Linked DNA regions of Silvibacterium dinghuense. The main gene of each other region encodes a partner of the protein of the gene in region 2 in a complex. Links are inferred from orthologs where the notes say so. Each region holds a gene or a part of one and is shown on either strand. Other genes may lie near its edges.

Region 1 (3,165 bases), 710 kb from region 2 along the record:
CCGGCGCCGATGACGAAGGCGTCGAAGGTGTAGCGCGGGTTCAGCTGCGCGGCTGAGGACCAGTCAAAGCGACCCTGCTGTGGCGGCGCGGGCGCGTTGTTACGCGCGTAACCATTCCTGTTGCTTGCAGGCGCATTGGGCGCGTGCGTGGGCACAGGCGGGAAACCGCCGTCTTCACGGGGCTGAGCGAGGGTCGGATCATCCTCGGGAGTGACGAACTTGACGTCGTCGAACTCCAGCTGCAGTGCGTCGATGGCTTCCTGGATCAGATCGCCGTAGTGATCGCCCACATGCTGGAACTCCGGCGTGGGGATGCGCACGTAGAGCAGGCGTTCCTTGGCATGGCTGAAACGCGTGGGCTTGAGCCAGGTGTCAAACGACTGGCGATTGATCTTCTTTTCGAGCGCACCGAGAATCCGGACCCACGGATTGAGCACGGTGGCGGGAGTAGCAACAAAAGACATTCAGGTTCCTTGCTTGAACGCTCGCGGCGATACCGGCTTCGTAGCAAACCTGTAACCAATGCGACGCGGCCCCGATGATACCGGGCTGAGACGATGCGTATTCGCTGGTCAGGAGGCGCATGATCTGGATCGTTCTCAATTCCAGTGCGCTGTACGAGCGGGCTGACAGCCGCGAGGCGTCAGGAAAATCTCATATGAACGTTGCCGATACTAGCACAATTCGGGGGCCGATTTACGGAGCTTTCGGAGCGAAATTTCTCAGCTGCCGAAGTTGCACCACGAAGTGTGAAATATCGCGTTTCTTTGCAAATGCCGCGATGGAAAAAGGGGAATCAGGGCGCTGCCGCTACGGGTACGCGCCCCAGGTACAGGCGATTCTGCAATCGCCCCTAAGAACTTGCTGGCAAAGTTTTCGATGCGCATGACAGACGGTTCGATGTGACTCCACGCGAAATCTTTGCCGAAAACGCGGATAATTTTTATTGCGCATAGCCATCGCCTCCGAAGGCGAGATTTTCGAACCTTGTGCACTTGGAAAGATAGGCCAGGTGCACGGAACCTGTCGGGCCGTTACGCTGCTTGGCGATGATGATCTCGGCCTTGCCCTCGGTGTCGGGATCGGGATTGCCGTTCTCGTCGCGGTTGTAATACGCCTCGCGATGGATAAAGGCCACGACGTCGGCGTCCTGCTCGATCGAACCCGATTCACGCAGATCGGAGAGCATGGGCTTCTTGTCGCCGCCACGCTGTTCGGAGGCGCGGGAGAGCTGCGAGAGCGCAATCACCGGCACTTCCAGCTCCTTCGCAAGAGCTTTCAGGCCGCGCGAAATCGCCGAGACCTCCTGGGTGCGGTTCTCCTGGCGCTTGCCGGGGCCGGTGCTGGCGGTCATCAGCTGCAAATAATCAATGACGATGAGATCGAGGCCGCCGCGCGACTGGCGCAGACGGCGCGCCTTGGCGCGCATTTCGGTGAGCGAGATGCCCGGCGTGTCGTCGATAAAGATGGGCGCTTCCACCAGGCGCTCGAGACCCGCGGCCAGCTTTTCCTGGTCGTCACGGCCAAGGAAGCCCTTCTGAATCTTCTGCGAATCGACGAGCGACTCGGAGGCGAGCATACGACGCAGCAGCGACTCCTTGCTCATTTCGAGCGAGAAGACGGCCACCGTGCTGTTGCCGCGCACCGCTGCGTTCTGCGCGATGTTGATGGCCCATGCGGTCTTGCCCATCGAAGGACGCGCCGCGATGATGATGAGCTCGGACTTCTGCAGGCCGCTGGTCATGCGGTCGAATTCTTCGAAGTGCGTGGCCAGGCCGGTAACCTCGCGGCCTTCCTTATAAAGATTGTCGATCGAGCCGAACGAGTCGCGAACGATCTCGGGAATGCCGGCAAAGCCGCGCGAAATGCCCTTTTCCGTGACCTCGAGCATCGCGGACTCGGCCGCATTAATGATCTCGAGGGCTTCCTCGCTCTGGTCGGCAGCGCGCGTGATGGCATCGGAAGAGATCCGAATGAGCTGGCGCAGCAGCGACTTGTCTTTAACAATCCGGACGTACTCTTCAATCGAGAGCCGGCGCGGCAGGCCTTCGGTGAGCGAGGCGAGATAAGCGACACCGCCGACGGATTCGATTTCCTTGCGGCGGGCAAGCTCTTCGGAGAGGGTAACGATATCGAGGGCGCGGCCGGCGTCAATGAGCTCGGCCATGCGCGAAAAGATGCGCTGGTGCGAATCGAGGGCAAAGTCCTCGGCCCGGATCTTCTCGGCAGCTTCGTTATAGGCCTGGTTGTCGAGCAGGATGGCGCCGAGAATCGACCGCTCGGCATCGATGGAGGCCGGCAGTCCACGCTCGAACGAAATGTCTGCCGGAGTCGCCATCTGTATAGGCTAGGCGCGTGGTGGGGAGATGACAAGGTCGAGACAGGAGTGGAGAAGTGTGCATGAGGAGTCGGTTCATGGGGGTATGCACATTTCGCGGCCAATGCAAGTACAAATTGCGAACTACTTTTAGTGCAGCCCTGAGGGAAAGGCTGAGACTTTCCTGTGCAAGGCCTGTGGAAATTTAGGAAATCATCCGTCTAAAACCCAGACAGGCGGACGCCGGCGGCGGCAAACCTATATCATCGAAAGAGAGCATTTTTGCAGCGTATGAAACGGATTCTCCTAGCAGCAACGGCGACACTGTCGCTGGTAAGCAGCGCCTCCTTTGCCCAGCAGGCAAGCGACGCGGCAGCGACACCAGAAGTAAAGCAGTTCCAGGGTCTTGAAGATCAGTGGAGCACCGCGCTGATGAAGCGCGATCAATATACGCTCGAGAACCTGATGGCGCCGACCTATCTCGAGATCTCGGCCAGCGGCGACATCACCACGCGCAACCAGCAGATCGCGGATCTCTATGCCAAGACCGGTCCGCAGCCGGTAAGCCTGGAGCACAAGGTCGTCAACATCCGTACTGTCGAAGATGTGACTATCGTCGACGGCACCTACATCCACAAGTGGAAGGTGGGCAACTCGATCCACGAAGAGCGCGGCATCTTCACGCATGTCTACCAGCGCGCGCACGGCGGCTGGGTCTGCATCCACGCGCAGCAGACGGAAGTGGTGGAAAAGGCCGACGACAAGACGAAGCCCAAGGCAGAGAAGAAGAGCAATGCCGAACTTCCCTTCCACGTGCCGTTCTTCCATAAAGGCGCGGAGTCGACGCA
Region 2 (3,182 bases):
CGGTAGGCGCACGTCCACCGAGAGACTTTCAGGATACCACGCCGCGTAGATGGAACTGCTATAATTGCCGACCTTTTACGGCTGAACGCGCGGCAGAATCCTCGAAAGCCCGTCATCACAGGCTCCTCATGTGTATAGATGTCGGAAAGAGGAATTTGTTTCATCACATTCCTTTCGGTTCCGTCAAGGCGTTTTCATCTCCCTTCAACGCGAAGACAGCACAAAGAAGAGGACGGTGAGAGCCACGATCGCGAGCAAAAAAAGCAGCAGCGGGATGCCCAGGATGAGGCTGATCCGCCGCCGCTGCTCCGGTTGCGGACGGGTAATGCCGAAAGTATCGACGAATAAATCGGTCAGCCAGTCCAGAAGTCTCATCGGATGAGGATTTTCGCACACTGCTCCGCGCAGGGCTACTACGCGTAGGGCGAATCGCGCCTTCGGCGCATTCGTGCCGGTACGGGAGCGCAAGGGCGCTCCCGATGGTCGCGGTTGGGATGCCCGAAACTCCCATAACCTTGTCATTTCGACCGGAGCGGCCAGCTTTTTGTTCGCGCAGCGGAGAAACCTGCGGGTTTGCTCGCAGGAGCAAGAAAAAGGGTGCCCCATCCAGGCTCCGCTTGGGTGGGAGGGTGCGAACCCCACTCCCGCAGATGGAGAAACTCCAGCGCCGCGACCAGCGGGAGCGCGTGCCGAAGGCGAAAGGCCTGGCCGGCCAGGCCTAATCTAAGGCGCGGAGACGCTGCGTGAGCTGCAAGGTCTGGCGGGTCAGCTCGACAGCCTCCTGCACCTTGCCTTCTCGTTCGGCCTGGTGGATGGCGGAGCGGAGCTGGCGCAATTCCTGTTCAAGAGAAGCCCGGCGGACGGTGAAAACGGCCTGCTCGATGTCCTCGACCGAGGGCTCAAACCCATGGACGGAGACAAAAATGGCGGCCAGCATCTGCCGCTGCTCCGGATCGGCAAGGCATTGAATCGGATCGGCCTCGGGCGAGCGTCCGCGCAGGCAGTTCACCATGTCGTGCACGTCCGATCGCATGCGTGCAAAGTCTTCCTCATGTTTGCGATAGGCTCGCTCGGCCGCCTGGAAGTTCTCCCCGCTCTGGGGCGCGGAAAAGGCCTGGAGCAGGATCTGCTCGGCGCGGGTAAGCGGCGAGCTCGGTGCGGTCGAGAGGAAATCCCGCTTCTTGGCCGCCGCCTCTTTCAGCTCCTCGCGCACCAGCGCCGAGTCGATGCCCAGCTTCTGTGCCGCATCCATGGCGAACTCATCGCGGGCGATGCGGCTGGGGATGAGCCGGATGAAGGGCAGCAGGTAATTGAGTGCGTCGACCTTGCCCTGCGGCGTGCGCGCCGGATGAAGCTGGCGTGCGCGTTCGATCAGGTAATCCTGGATACGCCGTGCCCCGCGCAGGGCCGCCATGTACTCTTTGGCGCCGCGCTCGCGAATGTAGCGATCCGGGTCAAGCCCTCCCTCGAGGGTGACAACCTTCACCTCGAAGCCCTCCTCGGTGAGCAGGGCAATGGACTTCTCGGCGGCGTTCGCCCCGGCCGTGTCGGGATCGAAGTTGACCAGCACACGCTGGGTGTAGCGCGAGAGCAGGCGCACCTGCGCCTCGGTAAACGCGGTGCCGCTGGTGGCGAGGACGTTCGAAATCCCGGCCAGCGAGGCCGAGATGCAGTCCATCTGGCCCTCCACCAGCAGAGCAAAGCCGAAGTCGCGGATGGGCTGGCGGGCCTTGTCCAAGTTAAAGAGAACATTGCCCTTGTGGTACAGCGGCGTCTCGGGCGAATTCATGTACTTCGGCCCCGCCTTTTCGCCGCTCTCGAGCGCGCGGGCGGTAAAGGCGATGACCTTGCCCGACTCGCTGGCGATGGGGAAGGTGACCCGCTTGCGGAAGCGCGAATAGATCGGTCCGGGCGAGCCGTCCTCCTGCTGCTTGAACGAAAACAGGCCGGAGGCGCGCAGCGTTTCCACGTCGGCCATCGATTGCAGACGTTCCCGCAGGGCATGAAAGCTCTCCGGCGCGTATCCGATGCGGAACTTGGCGATGCCGTCGTCCGACAGGCCGCGCCCATGCAGATACTCTCGGGCCAGCGCGCCTTCCGGCGTCTTCAGCTGCTCCTGGAACCAGGCCGTTGCTGCCTCGTGCAGCTCGATCAGCTTGCCTCGGCGCCGGCTCTCGGCCGCTTCCTCGGGCGAGGAGAATTCGCGCTTGGGTAGCGGAATGCCGCACTTCAGAGCGACCGTCTTCACCGCCTCGGGAAAGCTGACGTTCTCGATCTTCTGGATAAAGGTGAAGACGTCGCCCGAGACGCCGCAGCCGAAGCAGTGGAAGAACTGCCGCCCGATATGCACCGAAAACGACGGCGACTTTTCGCCATGAAACGGGCACAAACCCTGCATGTTCTGCGCGCCCGCTTTCTTCAGGCGCACGTACTCGCCGATAATCTTGACGATATCGGCCTGCTGCTTGACGGTCTGTGCGAAGTTGTCGGCCATGCCTGCGCTAGTTTGAGTGTAGTTGGCAACGTCCAGGGAATCGAATCGGTGCCATCCGTAACTCCGCGTGGGAGAAATATTTCCGGTTGCCGGAGCAAACCGGCCTACACTGGAGGCAGAGAGCGCGGAATGACCGACAACGTTTTGCAGACCTTGCAGCACGCGATTCAGGATGTGATTGCGCCCGACGTGCGCGAACTGAAGGTCCGCGTCTCGTCGATCGAGAAGCAGATGGAGACGCAGTACAACGCACTTCAGAAGCAGATCGAGACGACTTCCAACTCACTCCGCGATCAGCAGGAAGCGAACTTTCAGGCGCTTATGGCCGCCATCGGTGAGTCGAAGGCCAAGAGCGATCTCGAGACGTACAAGCTCATCGCTGCGCTTACCGAGCGGGTTGCCGCTTTGGAAGCCTCAAGAAACTAACGCGACCAACGAGAGTGGCGCGCAAAGCGCGCGAGTCGCCGTGACGCGCAGTCACTTACGCTTCCAGCGAACCCCGTCCTTTGAATCCTCAATCAGGATTCCCTTTTCCGCCAGCTCATTCCTGATCTGGTCGGCGCGGGCGAAGTTCCGTGTCTTCTTGGCTCGGGTGCGTTCATCGACCAGCGCCTGAATCTGCTCGTCGGAGAGTGACCGCTGCGCCAGCACTTCAGGCGAGGCCTCGTCGAGGCGGCCTTCGCGCTCA

Evidence for each region.
Region 1: the proteins of dnaG (region 2) and dnaB are in contact, whole or in part, in a crystal structure (PDB 2R6A), measured with the Geobacillus stearothermophilus proteins. The link is inferred for Silvibacterium dinghuense from one-to-one orthologs. Residues at the interface, in WP_049624496.1 of Geobacillus stearothermophilus: Lys456, Leu457, Leu458, Pro459, Ala460, Asn463, Ala464, Leu467, Leu535, Leu536, Ile537, Ala538, Gln544, Glu545, Asp548, Tyr549, His552; in WP_033016901.1 of Geobacillus stearothermophilus: Ser13, Glu15, Ala16, Gln18, Glu91, Leu92, Asp94, Ala95, Val96, Pro97, Thr98, Ala99, Ala100, Asn101, Tyr104, Tyr105, Ile108.

Annotation. Positions count from the first base shown.
Region 1 is NZ_SDMK01000001.1:1,928,359-1,931,523, forward strand. Bases 142-2,991 are described here. They hold dnaB (replicative DNA helicase), read right to left. Parts: upstream 2,339-2,991; coding sequence 944-2,338; downstream 142-943. Other genes in these bases: dnaA (chromosomal replication initiator protein DnaA), read right to left, coding at 142-464; ESZ00_RS07560 (nuclear transport factor 2 family protein), read left to right, coding at 2,609-2,991. Outside these bases: more of dnaA, read right to left, coding at 1-141; more of ESZ00_RS07560, read left to right, coding at 2,992-3,165. UniProt on the Escherichia coli protein: The main replicative DNA helicase, it participates in initiation and elongation during chromosome replication. Travels ahead of the DNA replisome, separating dsDNA into templates for DNA synthesis.
Region 2 is NZ_SDMK01000001.1:1,215,105-1,218,286, reverse strand. What follows is about bases 107-2,973. They hold dnaG (DNA primase), read right to left. Parts: upstream 2,495-2,973; coding sequence 719-2,494; downstream 107-718. Other genes in these bases: cysS (cysteine--tRNA ligase), read right to left, coding at 2,972-2,973; ESZ00_RS04785 (hypothetical protein), read left to right, coding at 2,624-2,920; ESZ00_RS04795 (hypothetical protein), read right to left, coding at 205-468. In the rest of the region: more of cysS, read right to left, coding at 2,974-3,182. UniProt on the Escherichia coli protein: RNA polymerase that catalyzes the synthesis of short RNA molecules used as primers for DNA polymerase during DNA replication.